Regions from separate parts of the Streptomyces sp. NPDC058470 genome, predicted to be linked through region 2. Evidence: riboswitches for the same ligand, from Rfam matches in the RefSeq annotation. Region 2 holds a riboswitch; the other holds the start of a gene.

Region 1 (14,941 bases), on a different contig from region 2:
GGTGGGCGTACAGAGCGAAGCTCACCAGGGTCAGAAGGAGATCGATGTCCGAGTCGACTTCCAGACGTATCGTCACCCAGCGTGAACCGGGCACGATATGGACTGCGGGCACGTCCTTCAGGTAGCCCTCGAAACGGAGGATGGCCCGGGAGGTGAGATGCAGGTCGACGTCCTGTTCCGAATGGAAGTGGACGATCTCGGCCTGTTCCGAGCGCAGCGCCCGTCCTGTGCCGCAGCTCGGCAGGGCCTCAGCCAGGTCCGGCCAATTCGCCAGTCGCGTCATGGCGCGCAGGGCCAACGTCATGACTACATCATGACCCGCTCACCGGTTGGCCACCAGGATGTCGGAGACCCGTAACTGGTACATACCGCCCGAACATCCGGAACTCGTCGCGAAATTGGGGCGAGTCGAATCCGCGGAGCGCTACGTGCCGCAGCGGCATGGTGTGTTCATGCCATCCAGAAGAAGACCGCCGTCATTCTCTTGTCCTCGATGGTGGAGCCGCAGTAGCCGCTGGCGCTGTGGATCAGGTTGGCGTTGTAGGCGAGCAGCCGGTTGTACCGGTGGGGTACGCGGATGTCCTCGACGAAGGAGTCCGGCGGGACGAAACGTGTACCGAGTGCGTCGATCAGGTTGTTGTGCGGCGCGGCCACCATGTTGCCGCCCAGCCTTCCGCCGGGCAGGCTCTGCCGGTAGAAGCTGGTGCCGCAGTCCTTGGGGGCGGCAGGGTTGAGATAGAGCACCGCGGCGTAGCGGCACAGCGAGCGGGAATCGGTGTGCGGGCGCGAATCCCCCTCACCCTGGCCCACCACCTGGATGCAGTTGTGATTGAGGGTGCCTCCGGAGGGTGTGCTCTGCAGCCACAGCTCACGCGCCCCGGTGGCCTTCTTCACCAGCCGTTCCACGCGCGACAGTTCGGCCGGTTCGAGCCCGGGCATCGCGCGAAGGCCGGGCCAGCTCTCCGAGGTGTACGGATGGCCCTTGACCCAGTCGTCCTTGGCGAGGCATCGGGCTCGGACGGCATCCGCGTCGGGCAGTACGTCGTCGAACACCCAGTAGTCCCGGTCGCGGGTGGGCTTCCGGTAGGGGAGGACCGGGAGAGTTGGCGTTCTCTGAGGTTGTGGGGGCATGCGGGAGACCATATAGACGGGAACGTCAGTGATCTCCTGCGATTTGGTCAACCTTCCGTCAACTCGGTCCGCCCGCGAAGGAGTCGGGGAGAGGCGTCTCGCGGTGCCATGTCCTGCGGTGTCGGCTTGGTAATGGGATCCATGTTCATATAGCGTGAGCTTCGCCATCCCACCCCTCACAGGAGACCGATATGGCCGTTCCCAAGCGGAAGATGTCCCGCAGCAACACCCGCCACCGCCGCGCGCAGTGGAAGGCCGCCCCGGTGCAGCTCGTCCCTGTCACCGTCGACGGTTCCTCGTACCTCGTACCGCAACGGCTCGCCAAGGCGTACGAGCGCGGGCTGCTGCGCCCGGAGGGCTGACGTGCGCGCTGCCTTCGTCGGGAAGGGCGGCAGCGGCAAGACCACGCTGTCGGCCCTCTTCGCCCGTCACCTCGCGCACTCCGGAGCGCCCCTGGTCGCCATCGACGGCGACATCAACCAGCACCTGGCCCAGGCCCTGGGCCTCGGCGACGACCGATCTTTCACCGCGCCGCCCCTCAGCGCACGGCTGGGCGAGATCAAGGACTTCCTGCGCGGCGGCAACCCGCGCATCACCTCACACGAGGCCATGATCAAGACCACCCCGCCGGGCCGTGGATCGCGCCTGCTGAGGCTCCTCGGCGACGACGCCGTGCACTCCCACCATGTCCAGGATGTGGAGGGCGTGCCCTTGATGGTCACGGGTGAGTTCGACGAGAGCGATCTCGGCGTGGCCTGCTACCACTCCAAGCTCGGAGCGGTGGAGCTGTACCTCAACCATCTGGTCGACGGACCCGGTGAGTACGTCGTCGTCGACATGACCGCGGGCGCGGACGCCTTCGCCTCCGGCCTCTTCACCCGGTTCGACATGACCTTCCTGGTCGCCGAGCCCACCCGCAAGGGCATCTCGGTGTACCGCCAATACCGCGACCACGCCGAGGAGTTCGGGATCCCGGTGGCGGTGGTCGGCAACAAGGTCACCGGCGAGGACGACGTACTGTTCCTCAAGGAGCACGTCGGCGACGACCTCCTGACGTACTTTCAGTACTCCTCCTGGGTGCGATCCCGTGAACAGGGCCGCCCGCAGGGCGATGTGGAGCCGCACAACCTCCACGCCCTGAGCCAGTTGCGGACCGCACTGGACGCCCGGACCAAGGACTGGTCGGCCTTCCAGGAGCACGCCGTCGCCTTCCACCTCCGCAACGCCGCGGCCTGGGCCGACCGGGCCACCGGCAGCGACCTCTCCGCACAGATCGACCCGGGCTTCCGGCACGGCCCGACGGCCCTGGCGTCGAACCCCGCCTGAACGGGGCGAAGAAGCGCCACCACAGGCCATGGGGCGCGGCGGCACACGGCCCACGAAACCGCCGTACACCGCCCGCCGACGCACCATCACCGCACACCACCCGAACCAGTCGACGACAGGACTGCCTCTTCATGTCACTCGACGTCTCCCCGAAGCTGCTCGCCGAAGCCGAACGCGGTCAGGTCCGCGAAGGGGACTTCGTGGAAACCGTCCGTACGTCACTGCCGTACGCCTACGATCTCATCGCCGGCCTGGTCGGTGAACTACGGGACGGGGCACGGGAGTTCGCCGACAACCACACACCGCCGCCCTCGGAGAGGGAACGCGGGCAGCTGCTGCGGGCGCTGGCCAGTGACGCGATCCGCTCCAGCCTGGAGAGGCACTTCGGCGTCACCCTCGCCTTCATGAACTGCCACCGTGTCGCCGTCTTCCGCCCCGAGGCGCAGGGCGGCGAGACCCACACCCGGTTCACCTCGCTGCGCTCGCAGATCCTCAACCAGTCACCGGAGTTCCGCGACTGCTGAGTCGGCAGGTGCGGGTGGTGGCCGCTCGGCGGAAAGCGGCCACCACCCGAGTACGTCAGACCGCCGGTTCCGTGAGGGACTGTTCCGCCCAGATGATCTTTCCCTCGGCGGTGTAGCGGGTACCCCAGCGCTGGGTGAACTGGGAGATCAGGAACAGACCGCGGCCCCCCTCGTCGGTCGTCTTGGGATGGCGCAGGTGCGGGGCCGTCGCGCCGCCGTCGAAGACCTCGCAGATCAGCGCCTGGTCGGTGATCAGCCGCAGCCGGATCGGGCCCGATGCATGCCGGATGGCGTTGGTGACGAGTTCGCTCACCACCAGTTCCGTGGTGAAGGCCAGCTCGTCCAGACCCCAGGTGTGCAGCTGCTGCGAGGTCGACTTTCGGGCCGTCGCGACGATCGCCGGATCGATGGGCAGGTCCCAGGTCGCGACCCGCCCGGCCCCCAGCCGACGGGTCCGGGCCATCAGCAGCGCCACGTCGTCGTACGGACGCGTCGGCACGAGATCGTCGACGATGCGTCGGCACAGTCCGTCCAGCGGCTGACCATGTGCCTCCAGCGCACGGCGCAGCCGCTCCCTGCCCGCCTCCGGATCACGCCCCGTACGCAGTGTGGAGATCAGACCGTCGGTGTGCAGCGCCAGCACACTTCCCTCGGCGAGGTTCAGCTCGACCGATTCGAAGGGCAGACCTCCCACCCCCAGGGCGGGGCCGTGGGGGAGGTCCGCGAAGGTGACGGTTCCGTCGGGGGTGACGATCGCGGGAGCGGGGTGGCCCGCGCCCGCCATCGAGCACTGGCCGCTGACCGGGTCGTACACCACGTACAGACAGCTGGCGCCGACCGCCTGCATGCCGCTCGTACGGTCGTCGGCGCCGGTGCCCTCCTCCCGGGCGGCGCGGCTGACCAGATCGTCGAGGTGGGCCAGTACCTCCTCCGGCGTCAGGTCCAGATCGGCGAGGGTCTGTACGGCGGCCCGCAGCCGTCCCATGGCCGCCGCGCCGTCGATACCGTGGCCGGCCACCTCGCCCACCACCAGGGCCACCCGCGCACCCGACAGCGGAATCACGTCGTACCAATCCCCGGCGAGACCGGTCAGTTCGTCCGCGGGCCGGTAGCAGGCCGCGACCTCCACCGCGTCCTGGTCGGGGAAGCGATGGGGGAGCAGATTGCGCTGCAGGACGAGGGCCGCGTCGCGCTCGCGGGTGTAGCGGCGGGCGTTGTCGACGCACAGGGCCGCCCGGCCGACGAACTCCTCGGCCAGGCTGAGATCGTCCGCGTCGAAGGGGTCCTGGCGGCTGCGCCGGAAGAACGTGGTGATGCCCAGAGTGACGCCGCGGGCGCGGATGGGCACGATCATCACGCTGTGCAGCCCGAGATCGAGGAAGGAGGCGGCGTGGCTCCCGGGGGTGGCCGTGGTCCACTCCCTGCCCAGCGGATCCAGCCGCTCCTCGCGCCAGGACTCGCCGTCCGTCAGACACCTGATCGGGGGAGACCCCGCCCGGTAGGAGGCCACTTCGCCGATCTCGACGGCGGTTTCCGGGAGCCCGCCCTGCACCGACCGATGCCCGGCGCGCCGCAGCGGCACCGTGTCCGCGTCGCGCCGTGGACCGGGCGCCGGCTCCCCGCCCCTGAGTACGGATTCCAGCAGGTCCACGGCGACGAAGTCGGCCAGCCCCGGCACGGCGACATCGGCCAGTTCCTGCGCGGTCTGCATGACGTCCAGGCTGCGCCCGATGTGCTCGCCGGCCCGGTCGAGCAGCGCGAGCCGCCGCCGGGCGCGGTAGCTCTCGCCGATATCGACGACGGTGTAGTAGACACCTATCGGGTGACCGTCGTCGTCCTCCAAACGGATGAACGACATGGCGTGGGAGGTCTCGCGGTGTGGCGCGGAGCTCACGCGGCCCACGTGCTCGTACGCGACCACCGGCTCGCCCGTCTCAAGCACCCGGCGCATCTGCGCCTCGATCCGCTCGGTGTCCAGGCCCGGCTGCACATCGGCGAGCCTGCGGCCGAGGCGTTTTTGGGCCGGGCCTCCGCCGAACTGCTCCAGTGCGGGGTTCGACCAGACGTACCGCAGCTCCGTGTCCACGATCGCTATGCCCACCGGGGAACGCGAGGTGATCCGCTCCAGCACCGAGCGGCTCATGTGCCAGCCGGCGCCGTCGGCCAGGTCCGCGAGCAGCACCACCCAGCGTGCCGCGCCTTCGCTCGGCCGTAGGGGGACAACCCGAACCATCAACTTCAACGGGTGCCCGTCCCGGTGTCGTGCGGACAGCAGGCCCGCCCAGCCGCCGTCACTGCGGCACCGCTCGGCCAGTTCCGGGAGCCGCGCCGCGTCCTCGGGGATCAGCAGGTCGGCGGCAGGCCGTCCCCGCGCCTCCCGGGCCGCGTACCCCAGCAGCCGTTCGGCGTCCGCGGTCCAGCTGGTCACCGCCATACGGGCGTCGAGCAGCAGGGGCACGGCGTCCGCCATGTCGAGGCGCTGCTGGGCCGACACGTCCCGTTCCTTGCTCGAAACCACCGCGACCCTCTCCGCTCTCCGAAGGTGGTCTTACCCCCTCGCGCTCATTCTTCACGTTGTACGACTGTCGCGCGGGCTTGGACTTGCCGCACGGCGGGACGCACGGAGGCCGAGGGGGGTTACGTACAGTGACGGGTCGCGTGCCGCGTTCGTCCGTTCGTCCGTTCGTCCGTCACGGAGTCGGCCGGCGGCGGTTGAACTCCCGCGCCGGTGCCTCCGTATCTCTCCACGGGGATGGCGGGAGACCGCGTCGCACGGAAGGAGAGCAGTGTGTCGACACCGCCCGAACGCGAGCAGCCCATGCGCCGCCCGGCACTCGAACCCACCTACGTCCAGCAACGCCGCCGGACGGAGGCCCTCGCGGAACTGGTGAGGGAGTTCCGTGAGGATCAGCAGGCCGTCGGCCCGGACGAAAGCCCTGAGTCGATCAGATTGCCGTCGGCGTACCTGGGCGAGACGGAGGAACTGCAGCCCGTCCTGGCCGGCGAGAACTATGCCGCCGACGGGGAGGCGCAGCCGGCGGCGCCGCCCGTGCATGAGCCCGGGCCCGAGCGTGCCACCGGTCCGCGCCGGGCCACGGTTGTCGGTTCGGTGGCGGCGGCCGCGCTGGTCGGATTCGCCCTGGCCATACTGCTGCCCGGCGGTGACGGCGGATCGCGGGCCGGTGCCGCCCCGTCCGCCACGGCCCCCGTCGTCCAGGCCCCTTCCGGCGCCGCCGACCCGGACGGCACCGGCACCCTCCGGGAGGGAGACCGCGGCCCCGACGTGACGGAACTCCAGGAACGGCTCCTCCATATCCCGGACGTGTACGAGAGCGGCGTCACGAGCGGAACCTACGACCCCACACTCACCGAGGCCGTGGCCCGCTTCCAGCGCTGGTACGGGATCCGGGGCGACGAGACGGGCGTCTACGGCAACGACACCCGGGCCGCCCTGGAATCCCGTACGTGACGAGCACTCCTGACCTACAGGTGCCGATGGAAGGCCGGGTGGGCGTCGAGACGTCGCACATAGTCCTGGAGGAGCGCGTACGAGGACAGGTCCTGAGCCGCTTCGAGTGGGACGAGGGCGACCCACAGGTCCACATCGGCCGCGGTCAGTTCCTTGCCCAACGCATAGGGGCCAGAGGCGAGTTGACGGTTCAGCAGGTCGAGGGCCGCCGACCGTTCCTGCGGCGGCGCACCCGGGGTGACATCCCGGTCGAGGAGGTCGCGCAGGGCGTCGATGTCCGCGGCGAGTTCCGCCGGGCGGAGCGGGGAGTGACAGGATCCGGCGCGGTCGGCGAAGAGGTCGCCGAGGTCGCGCAGGATGTCGGGCGTGTGGTTGCTGACCACCCGTCCGCTCCACCGGTCGCACAGCGCGGGGGCGGTCAGCGGACCGTCGTAGTGGTGCCAGGTGGCCTCGTACGCCCCGCGCAGTGAGGCGAACGCGGAGGGGGTGTCGGCGGGGAGCGCCAGCAGAGTGGTGGCGACCGAGTCCTTCAGACCCAGCAGGCCGTGGGTGATGGAGACCCGCAGCGAGAGGGGACAGTGCGCGGACAGATACAACTCGTAGCGGTGCGGGGCCGGGTAGAAGCCGCCGGCGAGACCCACTCCGATACGGCTGCGGAAACGGTGCGGGCGGGCGGACGGGGTGGCGGCGATCCGGGGGTGAGGGACCGCGTCAAGTGAGCCGGGGACGCACGGAGTCGGGGTACACGTGCTGGACGTACCGGAGTTCGGGGCGTGCGAGATTGTCTCGGACATGACTCTCCATGGGACGAGGAAGCCACGGCCACCTTGTGGGCACCGCGGCGGAGCGGAGTGACTGCGCTACGTACCGGTCCGGATCGCTCGGACTAGTAGGCGCTGGAGACACGCAACAGATCGATGTGCAGGCGTCTCGTCAAACCGCTGTTGGCCATTCCCACCTGTCCCACACTCGGGGCTCGCGAGACGCGAGACCACGCTTGTCCCACCGCACCGGCGGGACCCGGTCGTCACCCGGGGCACCCCGTCGCGGTGGAAGGGTTGCCTGCCAGCGAGCCGGGGCCGATGACCTCACGGGCAGGAGAACCTGCCCGAAGGGCGCTGACAATCGTGACCGTCCCCGCCAGTGTCGGTGCGCTCCGTGAGGCCGTCAAGAAGGCCTCCGGCGCAGTCTCACCAGGTGGTCATTCGGCGTGCCTCAGGCTGGACAGGAGGCGTGGAACAGATTGCGCAGCCCGGTGGTTGTCGCTCCTGAGGACGCGCGGCGGTGTGAGCACGACCATGATCCCCGGGCATTGCGCACCGCTGTGGCCTCCCGTAACGTCCCCAGCAGGTTATGAGCGTCAGCGTCAAGCCCTGGCTTGCTGACCGGCAACCCTCCTCCGCGGCGGGGTGCTCCAGGTGACGACCAGGCGGTACCCGTCCCGGGTTCCGCAAGCGCGATGCCGGCGGCCTCCAGCCCGCCGAGCCGGAAGGGCGGAGGTGACGGACGTGCAGCCCGTGCCCCGTCTTCGTGTCCCGGTTCTCGCCCCGCGCCGTCGCGTGCACCTGTACTCCCGGCCGCACATCGATCTCCAGCGCGTGGCCGGCGCGCTCTGTCGTCCCTGACCTGTCACCCCGCCGCCGCACCCTCCCAGTTCGAGGCCCGGCGATCTCACACGGTCGATCAGGAAGGCACCCCTTTCGTGTCCTCGTCAACGTCGTTGCCCTCATCCTCTTCCTCCACCGCCGCACTGCACCTGGCCGTCGCCCTCGACGGCGCGGGCTGGCACCCGGCCGCCTGGCGTGATCCGGTGGCCCGCCCCCACGATCTGTTCACCGCCTCGTACTGGACCGACCTGATCACCGAGGCAGAGCGCGGCCTGCTCGACTTCGTGACCATCGAGGACAGCCTTGGCCCGCAGTCCGCACGCCTCCAAGAACCGGACGCACGCACCGATCAGGTACGCGGCCGACTCGACGCCGTCCTCATCGCCGCCCGTGTCGCGCCGCTGACCAGCCACATAGGGCTGGTGCCGAGCGTGGTGACCACCCACACGGAGCCCTTCCACATATCCAAGGCCATCGCCACCCTCGACTATGTGAGCACCGGCCGCGCGGGCCTGCGGGTGCAGGCGTCCGCGCGGCAAAACGAGGCAGCTCACTTCGGACGCCGGACGTTCCCGAAGCTCCGTATCGAAGACCTGGAGACCCCGGCTCTACAGGAGTTGATCGTCGACCTGTTCGACGAGACCGCCGACTACGTCGAGGCGGTGCGCCGACTGTGGGACAGCTGGGAGGACGACGCGGAGATCCGGGACGTCACCACCGGCCGCTTCGTCGACCGCGACAAACTGCACTACATCGACTTCGAGGGCAAGCACTTCAGCGTCAAGGGCCCGTCCATCACACCCCGCCCGCCGCAGGGCCAGCCCCTGGTCACCGCACTGGCCCACGAGTCCACGACGGGCGCGCCGTTCCGGTTGCTCGCCCGCAGCACCGACATCGGGTACGTCACTCCGCACGACGTCGAAGAGGCGCGTGCCATCGTCGCCGCGGTCCGCACCGAACAGGAGGCGGCCGGACGCGCCGAGGAGCCCCTGCACCTCTTCGGTGACCTCGTGGTGTTCCTGGACAACGACCCCGCCGCCGCGGTGGACCGGCGAGAGCGTCTCGACGCCCTCGCGGGCTACCCGTACACCAGCGACGCGCGGGTGTTCACCGGCACCCCCGTACAACTGGCCGATCTGCTCCAGGAGTTGCGGGAGTCCGGGCTGACCGGCTTCCGACTGCGTCCGGCCGTCGCCGGGCACGACCTCCCGGCGATCACCCGGGGCCTGGTCCCCGAACTCCAGCGCCGCGACGCCTTCCGGCACTCGTACGAGGCCGACACCCTGCGCGGGCTGCTGGGGCTCGCCCGCCCCGCCAACCGCTACGCCGCCCACGTCTGAGCCGGAGGGACCTCACTCATGAGCAAGTCAACGGACAAGCCGCTCAAGCAGATCCACCTCGCGGCGCACTTCCCCGGCGTCAACAACACCACCGTGTGGAGCGACCCCGAGGCCGGCAGCCACATCGAGTTCAGCTCCTTCGCGCACTTCGCGCGAACCGCCGAACGCGCCAAGTTCGACTTCCTGTTCCTTGCCGAAGGGCTGCGACTGCGCGAACAGGGCGGCAAGATCTACGACTTGGATGTCGTCGGACGGCCCGACACCTTCACCATCCTCAGCGCACTCGCCGCCGTCACCGAACACCTCGGCCTGACCGGCACCATCAACTCCACGTTCAACGAGCCCTACGAGGTGGCCCGTCAGTTCGCGAGCCTCGACCACCTCTCCGGCGGGCGCGCCGCCTGGAACGTCGTCACCTCCTGGGACGCCTTCACCGGTGAGAACTTCCGCCGCGGCGGCTTCCTCCCACAGGACGAGCGGTACTCCCGGGCCAAGGAGTTCCTGGCCACCACCCACGAACTGTTCGACTCCTGGCGAGGGGACGAGATCGTCGCCGACCAGGCGAGCGGCACCTTCCTCCGCGACGCGCAGGCCGGAGCCTTCGTGCACAAGGGGCAGCACTTCGACATCGAGGGGCAGTTCAACGTGCCGCGCAGCCCGCAGGGCCGCCCGGTCATCTTCCAGGCCGGAGACTCCGACGAAGGACGCGAGTTCGCCGCCGCCGGCGCGGACGCGATCTTCAGCCGGTACAGCACCCTCAAAGAGGGCCAGGCGTTCTACACGGACGTCAAGGGCCGCCTCGCCCGGCACGGCCGCGCCCACGACCAGCTGCTGATCCTGCCCGCCGCCACCTTCGTCCTCGGTGACACGGACGCGGAGGCGGAGGAGATCTCCCGTGAGGTGCGGCGCCAGCAGGTCAGCGGCGCCACCGCCATCAAGCACCTCGAGTTCGTCTGGAACCGCGACCTGTCCGCGTACGACCCGGAAGGACCGCTTCCCGACATCGATCCGGACCCGGGCGAGCACACCATCGCCCGAGGCCGCGCCCAGGTGCGGATGTACCGCGACCCGCTGGCCACCGCCCGGGAGTGGCGGGAGCGTGCGGCCGCCAACAAGTGGTCCATCCGCGACCTCGTCATCGAGACCGGCAACCGTCAGTCGTTCGTCGGCTCCCCGGCCACCGTCGCCGAGACCATCAACGACTTCGTCCAGGCGGACGCCAGCGACGGCTTCATCCTCGTCCCGCACATCACTCCGGGCGGCCTCGACGGCTTCGCCGACACGGTCGTCCCGCTGCTCCAGGAACGCGGCGTCTTCCGCACGGAGTACGAGGGCACGACCCTGCGCGATCACCTGGGCCTGGCCCACCCCGACGCCGACGCTCCAGCCGTACAGGCCGCGTCATGAAGTTCCTCGCCATCACCCTGATCGTGCACGCGCCGGACCCGGTGACCGGCGTGCGGAAACCCACCAACGCGCGTTTTCGCGAGGTCATCGACAACGCGTTGCTGGCCGAGGAGTTGGGCTTCGACGGCTTCGGTGTGGGGGAGCGGCACGAGCGGCCGTTCATCTCCTCCTCGCCGCCCGTCGTACTCAGCCACATCGCGGCGCTCACCTCCCGGATCCGCCTGTTCACGGCGGTCACCACGCTCAGCCTCCTCGACCCGGTGCGCGCGTACGAGGACTACGCGACCCTGGACCACCTGTCCGGCGGACGGCTGGAGTTGATCATCGGCAAAGGCAACGGCACCGCCCAGCGGGAGTTGTTCCATGTCACGCCCGAGGATCAGTGGGACCGCAACGCCGAGGGCTACGAGGTGTTCCGGCAGATCTGGCGGCAGGACAAGGTGACCGCCGCGACCCGCTTCCGTCCCGAGCTGCACGAGGCCGAGGTGTGGCCCCGGCCGTTCCAGCAGCCCATCCGGGTCTGGCACGGGAGCGCGACCAGCAAGGAGTCGGTGGACCTCGCCGCCCGCTACGGCGATCCGCTGTTCTCGGCGAACGTCACCAACCCCATCGAGCCGTATGCCGAGTTGATCCGTTACTACCGGGAGCGCTGGGAGCACTACGGCCACGACCCGGCCCGGATCGCGGTCGGTGCCGGGTCTGCGGGCTACCACGCGGCCCGTACGTCGCAGGAGGCGATCGCCGCCTACCGCCCGGTCTTCGAGGGGCAGTTGGCGTTCCAGAAGAGCTTGGGCCTGGAGCCGGTGTTCACGACCCTGGAGGACTTCGTGGAGCGCAGCTCGGCGCTGATCGGCAGCCCCCAGCAGGTGATCGAGAAAGTGCACCGTTATCACGAGCAGTTCGGGCACACCGTGCTGCATCTGCAAGCCGACGCAGGCGGGCTGACCGGAGCCCAGCACCGGGCCTCCCTCGAACTCTTCCAGTCCGACATCGCGCCCGTGCTGCGACGGGAGATTCCTGATCCGCCGTTCGCGTGGGGCCCGGTGTTCGCGGAACCGTCGGCGGGCACGAGTACACCCGAGTCCCAGCCGGAGCCCGAATCCGAGCGCGTTTCCGGGCCGGCGTCAGAGCGCGTATCCGAGCCCGAATCCCCGTCCGTACCAGAGCGCGTATCCGCGCCGGCCGACCGCTGAGGAGCACCCGTTCCCATGTCCGACATCCCCCTCGGCGTCCTCGACCTCGTCCCGGTCTCGTCCGGCTCCACCGCGGCCGAGGCGCTGCGCAACTCCATCGACCTGGCCCGGCGGGCGGAGCAGTTCGGGTACGCCCGTTACTGGTTCGCCGAGCATCACCTGAACCCGGGCGTGGCCGGCACCTCTCCGGCGGTCGTCCTCGCCCTGACCGCCTCCGCGACCTCGACGATCAGGCTGGGCTCCGGTGCCGTACAGCTCGGTCACCGCACCGCGCTGTCCACGGTCGAGGAGTTCGGCCTGATCGACGCGCTGCACCCCGGGCGCCTTGACCTGGGGCTCGGCCGTTCCGGCGGTCGCCCGCCGGCCGGGCCCGCCGCGCCGCTGCCGACGGCCACCCCGGTCGTCGACGGCCTGGCCCCGAACGGGCTGCGGATTCCACCGCGGTTCTCCTTCGAGCACCTGCTCGGCTCACCGCGCGTCGCCCTCCAGATCAAGCTGCTCAAGCAGCCGAACGCCGAGTCGCAGGACTACGGCGAGCAGATCGACGACATCCTCGCACTGCTGGCCGGCACATACCGCACAGCGGACGGCGTCGAGGCGCATGTCGTCCCGGGCGAGGGAGCCGACGTACAGGTGTGGATCCTGGGCAGCAGCGGGGGAGAGAGCGCCGAGGTCGCGGGCCGGGGCGGCCTGCGGTTCGCGGCGAACTACCACGTCAGCCCCGGGACCGTACTGGAGGCGGCGGAGGGGTACCGGGCTGCGTTCCAGCCGTCCGAGGTACTCGACAAGCCGTATGTCAGTGTCTCCGCGGACGTCGTCGTCGCCGAGGACGACAGCACCGCCCGCGAACTCGCCACCGGCTACGGCGCGTGGGTTCGCAGCATTCGTACGGCCGAGGGCGCCATCGAGTTCCCGACTCCGCAGGAAGCGCGCGCCCACGTCTGGACCGACGTGGACCGGTCACTTGTCCAGGATCGCGTCGACACCCAGTTCGTCGGCTCCCCGGCCAGGGTCGCCGACCAGCTGGAGCAGCTACAGGAGGCCACCGGCGCGGACGAGTTGCTGATCACCACCATCACCCACGGCCACGCCGACCGGGTGCGCTCCTACGAGCTGCTGGCCGAGGAGTGGCGGCGCAGGTGACACGGCATGCCCGGCGTCGGCCAGTCCGCTGGGCGGGCCGACGCCGGGCAGAGCCTGTGTTTCAGCTCCCGAGGGCGGCGAGGGCGGGCCGGAAACTGGAGGCTGCACCGGACACCGATCGGGGCGTGGTCCAGCCGGAGCCGTTGAACAGGCTCCACAAGACCTGCTCGCCCTGGATCCCCCGCCAGGTCATGTAGGTCGAGCTGCCGTAGACGGCGAGGGCCGGACCGACATCGGTGGTCGCGTAGGGGACGACCTGTGGTGTCGTCCAGACGTCCGGGGAGGACGGGTAGGTCTGGCTCCACCAGATGCGCTGGTCACCCGCGACACCCTTCCACGCCAGGTGTACGCCCCCGCCGGGCGGTGCGGCCAGCGCCACCCCCGCGGAGGTGGAGGCGCCGGGGATAGGCTGCGGGACGGTCCAGGTGTTCTGGCCGGTCGAACCGCCCAGGTACTTGTTCCACCAGACCGCCTGGTCGCCTTCGACGCCCTTCCAGGCCATGTAGGGCTCGCCGTAGCCGATCTTCCGGACCGCCAGGGCCGGGCCGAAGCCGGAGCTGGCGCCGGAGACCGCCTGCGGCACGGTCCAGCCGCCGTAGTAGCTGTTCCACCAGATCTGCTGGTCTCCCGAACCGCCCTTCCACGCCATGAAGACACCGGAGTAGGGGGCCAGGGCGGGGCCGACGGTGCTCAGGGCACGAGGTACCGGCTGCGCCCCGGACCACGTGTTGCCGTCGAACCAGTTCCACCAGATCTTCTCGTCGCCCGCCACGCCCTTCCACGTCATGAACAGCGGTCCGTTCGCCTGCCCCGCCAGCGCCACTCCGGCGCTGCTCGAGGCGCCGGGGACCGGCTGCGGAGTGCTCCAGCCGCTTCCGCCGTTCTGCAGACTGTTCCACCAGACCTGCTGGTCACCGGTGACGCCCTTCCACGCCATGAACGTGCTGCCGGCGCCGAGGTCGGCTGTTCCACTGCCCAGTGCCGTTGCGGGTGAGGTGATGCCGGCGAGTCCCGCGGCCGCGACGGCTGTCCCGCCCAGACGCAGCATGCTTCTTCGGCTCAACGATTCCTGCGACATTGCCAACTCTCCTGTGTGCATAGGGAGAACATCCAAGCGTGCCGGGCCCGTGCTGATCGACCATGGCAGGCGCCCACGGCACGCTGCCAGGAACGTTCCACTGAGCGGGCCAACTGGTCTTCCGAAGTTCACAGAGCACCATCGCCGGGTCGCGCCAGCAGACGAGCTCGCGCACGAGCGCGGCCACCTGTTCCACCTCGATGAGGAAACCGTCGTGACCGTAGGGGGACTCGATCACCCGAAGGCTGTCCGCCGTGGGGATGCCCGCGGCCAACTCCGCCTGTTGGGAGGGTGGATAGAGGCGGTCGGAGTCGACGCCGGCGACCAGGGTTCTGGCGGCCACCCGGCGCAGGGCGGCGCTCGTTCCGCCGCGGCCGCGACCGACGTCGTGCGTGTTCATCGCCTCGGCCAGCGTGACATAACTCCCGGCGTCGAAACGGCGCACGAGCTTGGCGGCATGGTGGTCGAGGTAGGACTCGACCTGGTACCGGCCCCCGTTCAACGGTTCCTCCGCGCCCTGGGGTGCGCGGCCGAAGCGGACCCGCAGTTCCGGCTCGCTGCGATAGGTGACGTGCGCGAGACGCCGCGCCAGGCCGAGTCCTGCGTGCGGGCCCAGCCCGGGCCCGGCGTCGTGGTAGTCACCGTCGCGCCAGTACGGGTCGCTCGGGTGAGCCGCCGCGCCGACCAGTTCGACGAGATCTGTCGCTGACCGCCGTGTAACGG
Region 2 (14,941 bases):
GTGCCGAGGCCTTGACGCCGCTGTGCAGCAGATGCTTGGTGAACTGGTCGACGGCGTGCTTGGTGTCCAGAAACATGAGCACGCGCCCGTCGCGGGCGGCGATCTCGGTGGCGGTGGCGAACTTGTCGGCGCCGTGCACATACAGCACGTGATGTTCCATCGTCGTGACCGCACCCTCGGACGGGTCGACCGAGTGGACCACCGGGTCACGCAGGTACTTACGGACCAGGAGATCGATGTTGCGGTCCAGCGTGGCCGAGAACAGCATGCGCTGTCCGTCGGGACGTACCTGGTCGAGCAGTACGGTGACCTGCGGCATGAAGCCCATGTCGGCCATCTGGTCGGCCTCGTCCAGGACGGTGATGCCCACCCGGTCCAGGCGGCAGTCCCTGCGCTCGATGAGGTCCATGAGGCGGCCCGGAGTCGCGACAACGACCTCGGCCCCCGTACGCAGTGCGCCGGCCTGCCTGCCGATCGACATCCCGCCGACCACTGTGGCCATCCGCAGCTTCAGCAGCCGGGCGTACGGGGTGAGCGCATCGGTGACCTGCTGGGCGAGCTCGCGGGTGGGGACCAGGATCAGGGCCAGCGGCTTCTTGGCCTCGGCACGCTGTCCGGCCGTACGCACCAGGAGCCCCAGACCGAAGGCGAGTGTCTTGCCCGATCCGGTACGCCCACGGCCCAGGACGTCGCGGCCCGCAAGGGAGTTCGGCAGGGTGGCGGCCTGGATCGGGAACGGTTCGGTCACGCCGAGGTCGGCCATGGCCTTCAACAACTCGGCAGGCAGGTCCAGTTCACTGAAGGCCGCAACGGGAGGGAGCCCCGGGGTGATGGTGACCGGCAGCGCGAACTCTCCCTGCGGCGCGGTCGGACGGCGTCCGTTGCCGCCTGAGCGGGCACCGGGGCGATCCTGGCCCTGCGGCCGGAAGCGGGCTCCTCGGTCGGAACCGGCGGAGCCGTCCTTACGGGTCTTGGAGTAACGGTCGTTCGTGCGAGCTGAGCGGTTCATGAAGAACCTTCCTCGATATGGCACGCATCGAGGAATTCCCGGCATTCATAAGCCGAATGAATTGCAAGCACGAGCCGAATATAAGACCAAAAAAATAGCCGGTCGTACCGGCACGGTAGAAAACAGCCGCTGGAATCGGATTTCTCCGAATCCGCCGAGATCGGCCTACCGGATCGCAGGAGCCCGATCAGGTCATCACTGCCCGTCCGGCAAACCCTGCAAAAAGCAACAAGCTGGGACCCCACCGCAAGGGTGGGGGTCCCAGCTGCCTCAGACGCTTCAGCGTCAGGCGGGAGTGATGTTCTCCGCCTGGGGGCCCTTCTGGCCCTGCGTGATGTCGAAGTTCACCTTCTGGCCTTCCTGGAGCTCGCGGAAGCCCTGGGCGGCGATGTTCGAGTAGTGGGCGAAGACGTCCGGGCCCCCGCCGTCCTGCTCAATGAAACCGAAACCCTTTTCCGCGTTGAACCACTTAACCGTACCGGTAGCCATGTCAAATCTCCTTCGAGGCCATGCCCAGGGGTTCGCACTGTGTGAACCCCCGCGTCGCCGAGATGAACCCCGTCCGGTAAAAAGCACCGGAAATACAAAAATGCCCGACGAAATTGATTCGTCTAAGGCACTTGAAGTCAACGGGAACCACAACTGCAACTGGATCAAGCCTAGCACGATGCGCGGATCGGGGCACGGCACGTTCTACCTTCCTCCCGGGCCGCCCTGCCCGCACGCTCCGCAGCTTTCTGAACCCGCAGCCAGGGATATCAGCTTCGGCGGAGCACGCACGCCGCCGTGCCGCGGGCCAGGACACCGCGGCTCAGCCCCGCAGCGGTTCCGCCAGTCGCACCAGAAGTCCCGCGACCAGGGCTGTCTGGGCGGGCACGGTGTCGGGGTAGATGAACTCGCCCTGGGCATGGGCGCCGTCGCCGACTGCGCCCATGCCGCACAGTACGGGGAGGCCGAGGGCGGCGACGAAGTTGGCGTCGCTGGCGCCCTGACGGCGGCGTCCGGCAAAGCGCCGCGGCCCTGCTCGTGAGCGACACTGCGGGCGAGGTCGAGGAGGGGGGCGGAGGCGGCGTTGAGGGTCATCGGCGGCCGGTTCCAGGCGTGATCGATCTCGATGCGGACCCGGGGGTCGCTGACCTTGATGGCGTCCGATTCGGCGTCGACACGAACCTGTTCGGCCTCGCTGCTGACCCGGATGTCGACGCCGGCGGTGGCCTGCCCGGCGACGACGTTGATGGCGGAGCCGCCTTCGATGAGCCCGGTGTTGATCGTGATGCCCTTGCCTGGGGCGGCGACGGCCGCGGCGGCGACAACGAACTCGGCCAGCGCGGTGATCGCGCTCGCCCCGTCCTGCGGCGCCAGCCCGGCGTGCGCCTCGACGCCGGTGGCCGTGACCTGGAAGATCCCCGTGCCCTTGCGGGCGGTCTTGACCGCGCCGTGGGCACTCGGCTCCAGCACCAGCGTGACGTCGACCTTCTGCGCGACCTCCTCGATCACCGGCCGTGAGGACAGGGAGCCGATCTCCTCGTCGCCGTTGAAGAGAGAGGTGACGGTGGGCAAGGGTGCGCCGCCCTCCCGGGCCAGCTTCAGGGCCCAGATACCCTGCGCCAGACCCGACTTCATGTCGAAGATGCCAGGCCCGCTGAGCTTGTCCCGACCGTCCTCGGAGGCCTCCCGCTGTTCCCGTCCGGCGAGGTTCCCGGTCGGCCATACGGTGTCGTAGTGGCCGACGAGCGCGACGTACCCGGCACCCGTGCCGGTGTAGGTCAAGGTGAGGGTCTCTCCGCACTCGCTGCCGGGGGGCGCTCCTCGTGGTCGGGCTTCCCGAGCCGGTGGACGGTCAGCTCCCGCAGGAGGTCAAGGCCGGTCCCGAGGCTCGACAGGTCGTAGCTGCTGGTCTCCTGACGGACGAGCGTCAGGATGTCGGCGACGATCTCCGACGAGACGTCCTGGGCGCGGGCGGTGAGGGCGGCAACGGGTGATGCGGTCATGATCTGCTTTCCAGCCCGCAGATGCATAAGAACACACCACCCGCCTGCTTCATCCACCAAGGGATCCATCACTCACCAAACCGCTGCAATCGGTCAACCGCGGCCGTCGATGCTCCAGCACTCCGGCCCGACGCCGCGCCAGTCGATGAGCGGCGAAGCCGCGGCGGCCACCGGATCCAAATCCAGGCCCGCACGGCGCAGGAACTCGGAGAGGTCCTCAAGGTTGTACGCCACCCCCAGGTTCTCGCCGTTCACACGAACTCGGCGACCGCCCTTCGGCAAGGGCTGAGCCACGGTCACAGGCAATGGTGCGGACATGGGCCCAGCCTCGTTCGTACGGTTTGGATGCGGTTCCGGATGTTCGCATCGGGCTCTCATCGGTGCTCGTCGCGGCCTGCGTGCTCCTTCGCTGCGATGCGCTGCGGCGCCGAGGGGACGGAACCCGGCATCGCTGGAGCTTCGGCGGTGATGCCCTCCCTTCTCCTGTCGGGCCCGAGTTCGCACGAGCGGCAGGACCGAGTCCGGTCCGCTTGGTGCGCCATGCCGTAATTCAATCACGTGTTCGATTTCTGACGCATCTCGACCGCTACCACCGCGCTGGCTGTCGCCAAGCCGGAGCCACTGTCAAGGCCGGAGGACGGGAGCCGCACCGACCCAGCGGTGATAGGCGTCCACGTCGACATTGCTGCCGCACAGGATGGTGACCACGTGTCGGCCGGCGAAGCGGTCACGGTCTTCGAGGATCGCCGCGATGCCGAGCGCGGCCGACGGTTCGACAATGAGGCCGGCGTGGTCGAGGAGCATCCGCATACCGGCGATGATCGAGGCCTCCTGGACCAGGACGGCGTCGTCGGCGACCAGGAGGAGGTCCTCCAGGACGGCCGGGATGGGACACCGGCCGGCGACGCCGTCAGCGATGGTGTTGGTCGAGTCGGTGGTCACGACGCGCCGCCTGCGCCACGAGTGGGTCATCGCCGGTGCGCCCAAGGGCTGGACGCAGATCACCTCGACTCCGGGAGCCAGGGCCTTCATCACGTGCCCCACACCGGTGGCCAGCGCCCCGCCGCCGAGAGCGATCAGGACGGCGTCGAACGACGGCACGGTGTCCACCAGTTCAAGGCCGATGGTCGCCGCGCCCTCGCAGGTCTCGAGGTCGAGGCTGTCTTCGACGAGCCGGATACCGTCGTACCGCGCGATGGCCGCCGCCCGCTCGCGGGCCAGCTCGTGGTCGCCGTCCACCAGTTCCAGACTGGCACCCAACGCGCGGATGCGATCAAGCTTGGCCACCGTCGCAAAGCGGGAGGCCACGACGGTGACGTCGAGCCCCCGGCCGCGGCCGGACCAGGCGAGGGCTTGGCCGAGGTTGCCCGCGCTGGCGCACACCACCGCTCGCGAGGCATCGTCGGCGAGCAGGCTCGCGACCACCTCGGTGCCACGGGCCTTGAAGCTGCGGACCGGGTTCGCCGTTTCGAGCTTGATGCTCACCGTGCACCCGAGGTCGGGCTCCAGCGCCTCGCAGCGGTACAGCGGAGTGTCGAGAAAGATCGGGTCGATCACCCGGCGAGCCGCCCGGATCCGGGCGGTGTCGAGACGCGTCTGCTGCACGACACAGCAGCGTAGCGCCACGGTCAGGGTCAGGGTCAGGGTCAGGGTCAGGGCACTTGAGCCCCGACGTCGGATCGCCCGGCCCGTTTGACGGGCGAGCTTCCGCCTGCCTGCGGACAGGGCAGGCGGACGCTCGCCCATCAAGCGGGGCCGCCGGGAACGGCGTACCGACCGAGGACTTGAACCTGCGCCGGGCCAAGTGATGCGACACCGTGGTTACGGATGGGTTCTTCCTGCCCGACCGCGCCGCGCCGCGCCGGTGATGTCTGCCCTCCTGGCCAAGGAGGGACCTGCCCTCTTTCTCCGCATCGGCCGACGCCTAAGGACTGCGCCTTTGAGGACTACGCCTCAGGACTGCGCCGAACGCGGACGGGAGAAAGGAAAGGGTCAACGTCGGCGTCGGATGAGCCGATACCAACCATGAACTCACCGCACGACTGCAGAGGGAAAGGGGAGACGACGATGTCCCGCACCGAGGATTGCCGCATGGCGGATCGGCCGGCCGACTACCAGCGTCTGGGGATCGCCAGGGGCGAGATCGCGCCCTGGGAGGACGGCTTCCGCTCGCGCCCCGGCGGCCCCGGAACCTTCGAGTGGTGGTACTTCGACTGCGTCCTCGACGACGGATCCACCCTCGTGATCAACTTCATGGTCAAGGACTTCCGGGTCGGCAAGGGCGTCAACCAGCCGCCCGCGCCAGTGGTCACCATCGAGCTCGACCGGCCGGACGGCACCCACATCGAACGGACCTCACCGGAGTACCCGGACGACCACGACTTCGGCACCGACCGGTGCGATGTTCGCATCGGCGACAACCGCTTCAGCGGTGACCTGCACACCTACCGCATCCACGCGGACGTCGACGGCGTCGTCGCGGACGTCACCCTCACCGGGCAGGTCCCCTCCTGGCGGCCGGAGACCGGGCACGTCACGTTCGGGGAGGAAAAGCACAGGTACTTCGCCTGGCTGCCCTCCGTCCCCCAGGGCCGGGTCGAGGCCACCCTCACCATCGACGGCACGACCGAGACCCGCACGGGCACCGGCTACCACGACCACAACTGGGGCGACGCCGAGATGGCGCGTCTCATGCACCACTGGTACTGGGCGCGCGCCGAGGCAGGCGACTACACCGTGATCGCCTCCGACATCACCGCCGCGAAGAAGTACGGCTCCGCCGAGATCCCCATCTTCATGCTCGCCAAGAACGGCGAGATCCTCGCCGACCGCGCCAACCTGGTTCGCTTCACCAAGTCCGACGAACACCCCGACCCGGTCACCGGAAAGCCGGTCGCCAACACCCTTGTGTTCGACTACGACGCGGCCCCCGAGGGCGGCGAAGGGTTCCGGGTCACCTTCCGCCGCGAGAACACCATCGTCCAGAACCGCATGATCGAATCCCTCAAGGGGGCGAAACGGATCCTGGCCAGACTCGCCGGATTCAACGGTGCGTACATGCGCTTCACAGGCCAGGTCACCGTCGAGCACCTCACACACGGCGAGGCCGTCGACAGCGTGAGCGCACCGGCTCTGTGGGAACTCATGTACTTCGGCAAGCACTGAACCGGCTCCGGCACAGCGGCGGGCGTCAGCGCGGGCTTCCTCCGTCGGTGGCCGCCCGGCGCCTCCCGGCCTACCCCTTGTCGACCGGCCGGTAGGTGCACACGTTCACGCCCGTGCCGCTGGTGACGGTCGAGACCAGTTGGAGCGTGCGCAACGCACCGTCGCCGGGGAAGATCGACTTACCGCCACCGAGGGTCACCGGCATGATCATGAGCCGGAGTTCGTCGACCAGGCCCTCGCGCAGAAGGGTGCGCACGAGCGTGGGACTCCCCATGACCAGCAGGTCCCCGCCCTCCGTCTCGCGCAGCTTGCGGATGTGGGCGACGGCCTCATCCCCGGGGATGTGCGTGGTGTTGTTCCACGTCAGGTCGTCGTCGCCCAGCGTTCGGGAAACGACGTACTTCGAGATGGCGTTCATCCGGTCGGCGAACGGGTCGCCGCCCCGCTCGGGCCACGCCGCAGACATCGACTGCCACGTGCGGCGCCCGAACAACAGCGCGTCGGCCTTGGCCAGCGCGTCGGCGAAGGCGCCGCCCACCACCTCCGGATCGAAGAACGGGTGGGTCCAACCGCCGTGAGCGAAGCCGCCCTCGGTGTCCTCGTCGGGTCCACCCGGTGCCTGTACGACGCCGTCCAAGCTCATGAATTCACTGATCACGATGCGCATGGGACTCGCTCCTCTTCCTCACGCCAAGGGTTACGGCAACCACGCCAAGGGTTACGGCAACTACCCCAAGGTCTACGGCCATGGAGACTGCCGCGTCGCTGGAAAGTCATCGCTGCCTTCCGCATCACCTGTCCAGCCCCTGGCGAGGGTTTCCCATCGTCTCCGCAGGAGGGCGCGCCGAACGGGGGCGGTAGTACGACGCGACGGCCGGCTGGCCGGTGTAGTTGGGGCCCGCGTGGGGGTCGGCGCCAAGGTAGGTGAAGGGCAGGGTGATGTGGCGGCCGCCCCGCAGGCTGAGGCGGTGGTGGCGGGCCGAGTAGTGGAAGCCGGCGGCGCGCAGTGCGGCGAGGACCGGGCGGGAGGCATCACCGCCGTCGGGTCGCCGCAGCGTCGAGGGGTCGAGGTGGGCGACCAGCAGGCCGGTGCCGGTGAGCCAGGAGGCGGCCCGCTCCAGCAGTGCGAGCCGGTCGCCGATGTAGTGCAGTCCGTGGACGCAGGTGACCAGGTCGTAGCGGCGCTCCGCGGACCACCCGCCGAGGTCTGCGGTGATGAGTTCGAGGCCGTCGGGCAGCGCTGCCTGCAACCGCGGGCCCACCAGGTCCACGCCGGTCAGTGCGGCTTGCGGAAGTCGCTTGGCCGCTTCGCGTAGGGCCAGCCCTTCTCCGCTGCACAGGTCCAGCCATGAAGGGGCGGAGCGGCGGTTGCTCTCGTTCAGGAACTCCGTGGGAGCGAAGCCGAGTTCGCGGGGGTAGCTGTTGACGCCGGCCAGAGCCCGTTCGCGGTTCATGGCGCTGTTGGCCACCACCGAATGGCCGGCCAACTCGTCGTCCTTGATCAACCGGGGCGGCGGCTCGGCTGTTGTCCGCGAAGTACCGTCGATCATCGCACCATTGTGCGGTACGACCGGTCGTTGCGGGCGAACCCAGGGGCCACGGGCCTCGGCGAAGCCGCGGATAGCGGGTGCCGCCTCCCGAGGACGGCGGCCCGGTCGGCACGGGGCCCCGGGCCGACTACCCAGCCGCGGACGGCAGCCACACCACTTTCAGGCGGAAGACGGCCTACCGGCTCGCCTCGCGTAAGGGATGCAGCCCCGAGACCGGCCGCCCGCCCGTGCGTTGCAGCTCACCACGGTCCTCAAGCCGCATCCTCGCCACAGCGCCGGTCAGCCCGAGCCGGTACGACCGTCATGTCTGCCGTACCGGCACCGAGGCGAGGATCCCGCTCACCAAGGCGGTGATCCCGCTCGCGGACGCTCTATCGCGCAGGTTTCTGCTTCAACATCACGGAGGCGATCGCGACGACGAGTGCGATAACGACCACTGGCAGCACCGGCGCGTAGGTATGCGCGTGGCTGAGCATCCAGTCTCCGACGAAGGCGCCCGCCACCATGCCCACCAGGACCCCGGTCAGGCGACGTACCGCGGCGGGCTTGAGAGACCAGGTGGTGATCCCGGAAATCCAGCTGATGAAGGTGGCCGTGGCCGCCGTGGTGGAAATGCCCGGCACATGAAGCGACCGAACGGCATTCATCTGCAGACCCATCGCAAAGGCGTTGAGGGCGACCAGGATGTTGGACACGAGGCTGGACGGAGACGCCGCCATCCACACGACGATGAAACCGACCTGCGCCACCGTCGCGACGCACAGTGCGATGGAGACACGACGCGGCCACGCTTCGAAGATCTGCGAGTCCTCCATCTCCTCGTCGCCGTTGAACGCGGTCAGGATCCGTGTTGCCAGCGCGGCCCCCACGGCGAACGCGGCAAGTGAAATCACCACGCGAACGGGATCCGGGCCGGCGGGCGGCCGCGTGCCGGCTACACCAAGTCCGAGAAACACCAGGTTTCCGGTCTGGAACGCCGTGAAGACCTTCCCGAAGGAGAGAAAGCAGATCGCCTCGAAGACGCCTGACGAGAACGCCAGGGCGACAAGCAGCCAGTCACGAATGGCCAGCAGTTCCGGTGCCGCGTGCGCGGCAGCCAGGTCCACACGCCGGTCATCCACGGGTTCGGCTCCTCCGTCGCCCCGGACCGGCAGGGTCGGGGCGGCAGATTGAGTGTCCCGAGAACGTTCGAGTCGAGACAGCCGGCCGTGGGTGTTTTGCAGGCTGCTCCATTGCATGCCTTTCCCTCCAAGCGCTCAGAGTCGGCAACTCGCCCCGACTAGTTGCTAGGTACACATTTATCTCCCGCGTTCAGGATGTGACCACATCCGGGAAAAAGCCACATATTTGGGCGAAACCTTACTCAGGTTTCAGCAAAGAACTACGAAGGCCCTCTGGAATGACGAAACAGACAGGGCCGACGATTTCTTGAGTCGGGGCGCCTCGGACCCGACCGGCGGCCGGTCAGGAGAGTTCGGAAGGCCGTTTCCGGTCCTTTCGCCACTCGATCCGCCGTGCCGTGCGTGGCCCAACTCGCCTGTCGGCATTGACGGATCATGGCGACGCTCGTTAGCGTTCCAAGCGGCATTGAGTGTCAGCGTCAAGCCCTGGCTCGTTGATCGGCAACCCTCCGCCGCGGTGGGGTGCTCCAGGTGAAAGCCCGGCGGGGTCATCGACCCCGCAAGCGCGTGGCCCCTTGACCGGGCCTGAGATCGGGAGGACGAGCGTGCCGAACAGCAGTGATCTCAGTGCCTCGATCGCGGCCGCCGCGGTGTTCTCCGGATTCTCCCGCCGACGCCACATCGACCTGCAGCTCTTCACCAGCTGTCTGTGTCACGACTGATTGCGTCCCTGCCTCACCGCCCTCCTGACTGACGTTCGCCGACGGCTTTGACGCCGCGGGCGACTCCCTGCGGGCTCTCACGGCGCTGTCGGAGTCCGCGGCACTGTCACGCCTTCGTCGGCACCCTTCCCCCAGACACCTTCCGGATATTTCCGTCACTTCGCCCAGGTCTGCTCAGGGCCACTTCGCCTTGGTCTGCACCGGTACGTGCGCGGTGACTTTGGAGTAGGAGAACCCGTCCGTGATATCGCATCCGGATTCCCGACCCACCCGGTGGGCGGCACTCGCCGCCCTTGTGACCAGCAGCGTCCTGCTGAGTGCCTGCACGTCGAGCGACAGCGCCGGCTCGACCAGCGACAACGGCCCGGCCAAGTCCGGCGGCACACTGACCTTCGCAGTGGGTTCCGACGTGGGCTGCGTGGATCCGCAGCAGGTGGGCAGCAACGACACCATTTACTCACTGCGCCAGATCGTGGACTCCCTGACCGACCAGGATCCCAGGACCGGCAAAATTGTGCCGTGGCTGGCGAAGAGCTGGGAAGTCAGCTCCGACACGACCACGTTCACCTTCCACCTGCGATCAGGTGTCACCTTCAGCGACGGGACACCGCTGACCGCGCAGGTGGTCAAGGACAACTTCGACGCGGTACCGAAGCTCGGCGCCCTGGGGACCCTGGCCCAGGGGTACTTGAGCGGCGTGGACAGCACCACCGCGGTTGACCCGCTCACGGTGCGGGTCGAGTTCAAGCAGCCGAACGCGCAGTTCCTGCAGGCCACGTCGACGCACTCGCTGGGTATCGAGTCGGCGGCGAGTGCCCTGCAGAGCCCGCAGGAGAAGTGCAGCAAGGGTGTGGTCGGGTCGGGGCCGTTCACGCTGGAGAGCTACGTGCAGAACCAGGCGATCACCTTGACCAAGCGCAGCAAGTACGCCTGGGGTTCGTCGCTGTGGACCAAGCAGGGCGAGGCGTACCTGGACAAGCTGGTGTTCAAGGTGGTGCCCGAATCGGGCGTGCGCACCGGCAGCCTGCAGTCCGGTCAGGTGGACGCGATCAGCAGCGTCGGCAAGGCCGACGAGGCGGCGCTCACGGGTGGCCAGGTGAACCTGCAACGACGGGCGAATCCCGGTGCGGTGTTCAACCTGGGGCTGAACAACTCCCGCCCACTGCTGAAGGACGCGAAGGTGCGTCAGGCGCTCCTGTTCGCCATCAACCGGCAGCAGATCGTCGACACCGTGTTCCCGACCGGCACCAGGCCGGCGACCAGCATCCTGGCGTACACCACACCGGACTACGCGGACCAGGGCTCCGACCTGGTCTTCGACACGGCGAAGGCGAAGTCCCTGCTGGAATCGGCCGGTTGGAAGGTCGGCAGTGACGGCATCAGATCGAAGAACGGCACCAAGCTCAGCCTGATCGTCAGGTGGTTCGCCAACGCGGCCACCAACCAGCCGACGCTGGAGCTGATCCAGCAACAGCTGAAGGCGGTCGGGGTCGACGTGGTGCTCAAGGAGACGCAGACCGCCCAGTTCGCCACGATGCTGCAGTCCGGCGACTTCGACGCGTCGTGGGGCAACCTGACCCGCGCCGACCCGGACATCCTGCGCAGCCAGTACTCCACCGAGCTGGCCAACCTCTACCACCTGCCGACGAGCCCGCTGGACTCGGCGCTGACCCAGCAGGCGGCAACGGCCGACGCGGCCAAGCGGAAGGAACTGGTCGGCCAGGCACAGCAGTTGATCGTGCAGAACGCCTACGTCATTCCCGTGGTGGAGCTGCAGACCCAGCTGGGGGTGGCGAAGAAGGTGCACGACCTCAGGTTCGATGCCTCCAGCCGGATCCAGCTGCACGACACCTGGATCGGCTAGCAGCCGGTGGATGCGCGACAGAGCGTCCGATCCGGTCGTCGGCTGCAGGAGGTGGGCAGGGAATGCGTCGCTATGTGATCAAGCGTCTCGCACAGGCACTCGGGGTGCTCTGGGCGGCGTACACGGTGTCGTTCTTCGTACTGAACTACCTGCCCGGTGATCCGGTCTCGGCGATGGCCGGCGCCGGAGCGGACTCGGGCCAGATCGATCCGGCGCAGATCGCCGCACTACGGCATGAGTACGGCTTCGACAAACCGGTGCTGGTGCAGTACGCCGACCATCTCGGCAAGGCGGTGCGCGGTGACTTCGGGAACGCGGTCTCCACCGGTCGGCCGGTGACCTCGACGCTGGCCGACGCGCTGCCGCAGACGCTGCAGTTGACCGGAGCGGCGCTGCTGCTCGCGGTGGTCTTCGGTGGCGGTCTTGCGGTGCTGGCGACCTACACCACGCAGCGGTGGTTGCGGCAGCTGTTGCTGTCGTTGCCGCCGCTGGGAGTGTCGGTTCCGACGTTCTGGGTCGGGCTGGTGCTCGTCGAGCTGTTCTCCTTCCGGGCGCGGTGGTTCCCCGCGTTCGGTAACGACGGGCTGCCGGGTCTGGTGCTGCCGGCGGTGACGCTCGCGATCCCGACCGGCGCCCTGGTCTCGCAGGTGCTGGCCAAGAGCCTGCTCACGGCGCTCGACCAGGCATATGTGGAGACCGCGCGGGCCAAGGGCGCCGGCCGACTGCGCATTCACCTGCGGCACGCGCTGCGCAACGCCTCACTGCCGGCGTTGACGATCGTCGGGCTGCTGGCCGGGCAGCTCATCGCCGGTTCGGTGGTCGTCGAGACCGTGTTCTCCCGCGACGGCCTGGGCCGGGTGACGGCCGCTGCGGTCACGGCCCAGGACATTCCACTGGTCCAGGGAGTGGTGGTGTTCGGAGCCCTGATCTTCGTGGCGGCCAATCTGCTCGTCGATCTCGTCTATCCGCTGCTGGACCCGCGGATCGTGGTGACCTCGAACAGGAAGGTGCGGCCCGCATGAGCGAAACCCTTGTCGAGGATGCCGCCGCCGGCGCCGCGCTCGGCCTGGCACGGCCCGTCGAGCCGGGCATCGACCCGAGTCCGGTGCGCGGGTTCGAACCCAGGCGGGTGATCCGATTCCTGCTGCTGCGACCGGGCCTGCTGGCGTCGGTCCTCGCGGTGGCGTTCGTGGTCCTTGCCGCGTTCTGGCCGGGGCTGTTCACCTCGCAGGATCCGCTGCAGGGGGTGCCGTCGCAGAACTTCCAGGGCCCGAGCGGCGCGCACTGGTTCGGCACCGACGAACTGGGACGTGACCTGTTCTCCCGGGTGGTGCACGGCGCGCAGCTGTCGTTGAAGGCGACGCTGATCGCGGTGGGCGTCGCCTTCCTGGTCGGCGGGGCGCTCGGCCTGATCGCCGGGTTCGTGGGCCGCTGGGTCGAGGACGTGGTGATGCGCTTCGTCGACGTACTGCTGTCGATCCCGGCGCTGTTCCTGTCCCTGGCCCTGGTCACCGCGCTGGGTTATGGAACGGTGAAGGTCGCGGTCGCCGTCGGGATCGCCAGCGTCGCCGGCTTCGCACGGGTGATGCGTGCGGAAGTGCTGCGGGTGCGCCAGGCGGTCTTCGTCGAGGCGTCCCGCTCCTGCGGGTCCCGTTGGTACTCGGTCCTTGGCCGGCATGTGCTGCCCAACGCGATGGGCCCGGTGATCGTGCTGGCCACCCTGGAGTTCGGCACCGCCGTCCTGGCCGTCTCGTCACTGAGCTTCCTCGGTTACGGAGCGCCGCCACCGGCGCCGGAATGGGGCACGTTGATCTCCGACGGACGCAACTACCTGGGCAACGCCTGGTGGCTCACCGCGCTTCCCGGGCTGGTGATCGCCTCGACGGTGCTGGCCACCAACCGCATCGCACGCGCGCTGGACGGCGAATGGTCCCGGCAGCGATGACCGGCCCGCTGACGAACGAACCCGAGACGGATGACGCCGTGACGAACGAGGCCGTGACCACCGCAGTGCCTGCCACCCGGGAACCGCTGCTGGAGGTGCGGAACCTGTCGGTGTCGTACCGCACCCGCGGCGGCTCCGTGCATGCCGTGCGGGGCGTGGACCTCGACGTATGGCCGGGCGAAGTGACCGCGGTGGTCGGCGAGTCCGGATCCGGCAAGAGCACGACCGCGCATGCGATCACCCGGCTCCTGGCGGCGAACGGCGGCATCGACGCCGGTACCGTCCGCTTCGGCCGGCACGACCTCGCCTCGCTGACGGAACGGGAGCTGCGTACGGTGCGCGGCGCGGGGATCGGCCTCGTGCCCCAGGACCCGTCGGTGTCACTCAACCCGGTCAAGCGCATCGGTGAGCAGGTCGCCGAGGTGCTCCGTATCCACCGGCTGGCGACACGACGCTCCGCGCCGTTGGACGCGATCGCCGTCCTGGACCTGGCCGGGCTGCCCGACGCGGCCACCCGCGCCCGGCAGTACCCGCACGAACTGTCCGGCGGAATGCGGCAACGGGCGCTGATCGCCATCGCCATCGCCGCCAAACCAAAGTTGATCATCGCCGACGAGCCGACCAGCGCGCTGGACGTCACCGTGCAACGGGTCATCCTCGACCATCTGCAGCACCTCACCGAAGCGTCCGGAACCGGGGTGCTGCTGGTGACCCACGACCTCGGCGTCGCCGCCGACCGGGCCGCGCGGATCGTGGTCATGTCGCAGGGGCGGGTCGTCGAGACCGGTCCGACCCGCGACATCCTGGAGAACCCGCAGCACGACTACACCCGACGCCTGCTGGCCAGCGCTCCCAGCCTGACCACCGCACGCCCCCGGGCCACGGTCGCCGTCCCACCCTCCACAGCCGAGAAGGAGGCGCCGCTGGTCGAGGTACGCAACCTGGTCAAGAAGTTCCGGCTGCCCCACGCCGCGGGCTCGGCCCGCACACTGCGAGCGGTCGACGACGTCAGCTTCACCCTCCACCGCGGGCGGACACTGGCGCTGGTCGGCGAATCCGGCTCCGGAAAGTCCACCACCGCCCGACTGGTGCTCCGCCTCGCCGACCCGACCGCCGGGCGCGTCCTGTTCGACGGCGCCGATGTCACCACCGCCCGCGGAGCACAGGCCAGGCAGCTGCGCCGACGGGCCCAGCTCGTCTACCAGAACCCGTACGCCTCGTTGGACCCGAGGTTCTCCATCGGCGAGGTGATCACCGAGCCGCTGCGCGCGTTCAAGGTCGGCGACCGCGCCTCCCGGACGGCCCGGGCCAAGGAGCTCCTCGACCGGGTGGCGCTGCCCGCCTCGGTCCTTGGCCGCCGCCCGGCGGAGCTGTCCGGCGGGCAGCGGCAGCGCGTCGCGATCGCCCGCGCCCTCGCCCTGTCGCCGGACCTGGTGGTCTGCGACGAACCGGTGTCAGCGCTCGACGTCTCCGTCCAGGCCCAGGTCCTCGACCTGCTCGCCGAACTGCAGGCCGACACCGGGGTGGCGTACCTGTTCATCTCGCACGACCTGGCCGTCGTGCGCCAGATCGCG

Evidence for each region. Region 2 has a riboswitch for S-adenosylmethionine ahead of ACFWP7_RS20525 (ABC transporter substrate-binding protein). Riboswitches for the same ligand answer to the same signal wherever they lie in the genome.
Region 1: another riboswitch for S-adenosylmethionine. It lies ahead of ACFWP7_RS10930 (putative leader peptide); the one in region 2 lies ahead of ACFWP7_RS20525 (ABC transporter substrate-binding protein).

What each region holds. Positions count from the first base shown of each region.
Region 1 is NZ_JBHXMF010000011.1:122,180-137,120, forward strand. It holds gene ACFWP7_RS10890 (luciferase family protein) at 1-304, opposite strand, end outside; gene ACFWP7_RS10895 (DUF6445 family protein) at 451-1,131, opposite strand; gene rpmF (50S ribosomal protein L32) at 1,323-1,493, shown strand; gene ACFWP7_RS10905 (ATP-binding protein) at 1,495-2,457, shown strand; gene ACFWP7_RS10910 (SCO5389 family protein) at 2,589-2,981, shown strand; gene ACFWP7_RS10915 (SpoIIE family protein phosphatase) at 3,037-5,451, opposite strand; gene ACFWP7_RS10920 (peptidoglycan-binding protein) at 5,770-6,450, shown strand; gene ACFWP7_RS10925 (glutathione S-transferase C-terminal domain-containing protein) at 6,465-7,244, opposite strand; gene ACFWP7_RS10930 (putative leader peptide) at 7,337-7,402, opposite strand; SAM riboswitch class IV at 7,439-7,583, opposite strand; SAM riboswitch class IV at 7,800-7,913, shown strand; gene ACFWP7_RS10935 (putative leader peptide) at 8,010-8,075, shown strand; gene ACFWP7_RS10940 (LLM class flavin-dependent oxidoreductase) at 8,153-9,397, shown strand; gene ACFWP7_RS10945 (NtaA/DmoA family FMN-dependent monooxygenase) at 9,416-10,804, shown strand; gene ACFWP7_RS10950 (LLM class flavin-dependent oxidoreductase) at 10,801-11,997, shown strand; gene ACFWP7_RS10955 (LLM class flavin-dependent oxidoreductase) at 12,013-13,140, shown strand; gene ACFWP7_RS10960 (hypothetical protein) at 13,202-14,218, opposite strand; partial or broken gene ACFWP7_RS10965 (homoserine O-acetyltransferase) at 14,379-14,882, opposite strand.
Region 2 is NZ_JBHXMF010000026.1:85,669-100,609, reverse strand. It holds gene ACFWP7_RS20570 (DEAD/DEAH box helicase) at 1-1,009, opposite strand, end outside; gene ACFWP7_RS20565 (cold-shock protein) at 1,295-1,498, opposite strand; partial or broken gene ACFWP7_RS20560 (M20/M25/M40 family metallo-hydrolase) at 1,821-3,000, opposite strand; gene ACFWP7_RS20555 (hypothetical protein) at 3,094-3,318, opposite strand; gene ACFWP7_RS20550 (threonine/serine dehydratase) at 3,625-4,605, opposite strand; gene ACFWP7_RS20545 (lipocalin-like domain-containing protein) at 5,092-6,165, shown strand; gene ACFWP7_RS20540 (dihydrofolate reductase family protein) at 6,236-6,832, opposite strand; gene ACFWP7_RS20535 (class I SAM-dependent methyltransferase) at 6,957-7,715, opposite strand; gene ACFWP7_RS20530 (YoaK family protein) at 8,087-8,836, opposite strand; SAM riboswitch class IV at 9,299-9,408, shown strand; gene ACFWP7_RS20525 (ABC transporter substrate-binding protein) at 9,800-11,422, shown strand; gene ACFWP7_RS20520 (ABC transporter permease) at 11,485-12,444, shown strand; gene ACFWP7_RS20515 (ABC transporter permease) at 12,441-13,367, shown strand; gene ACFWP7_RS20510 (dipeptide ABC transporter ATP-binding protein) at 13,349-14,941, shown strand, end outside.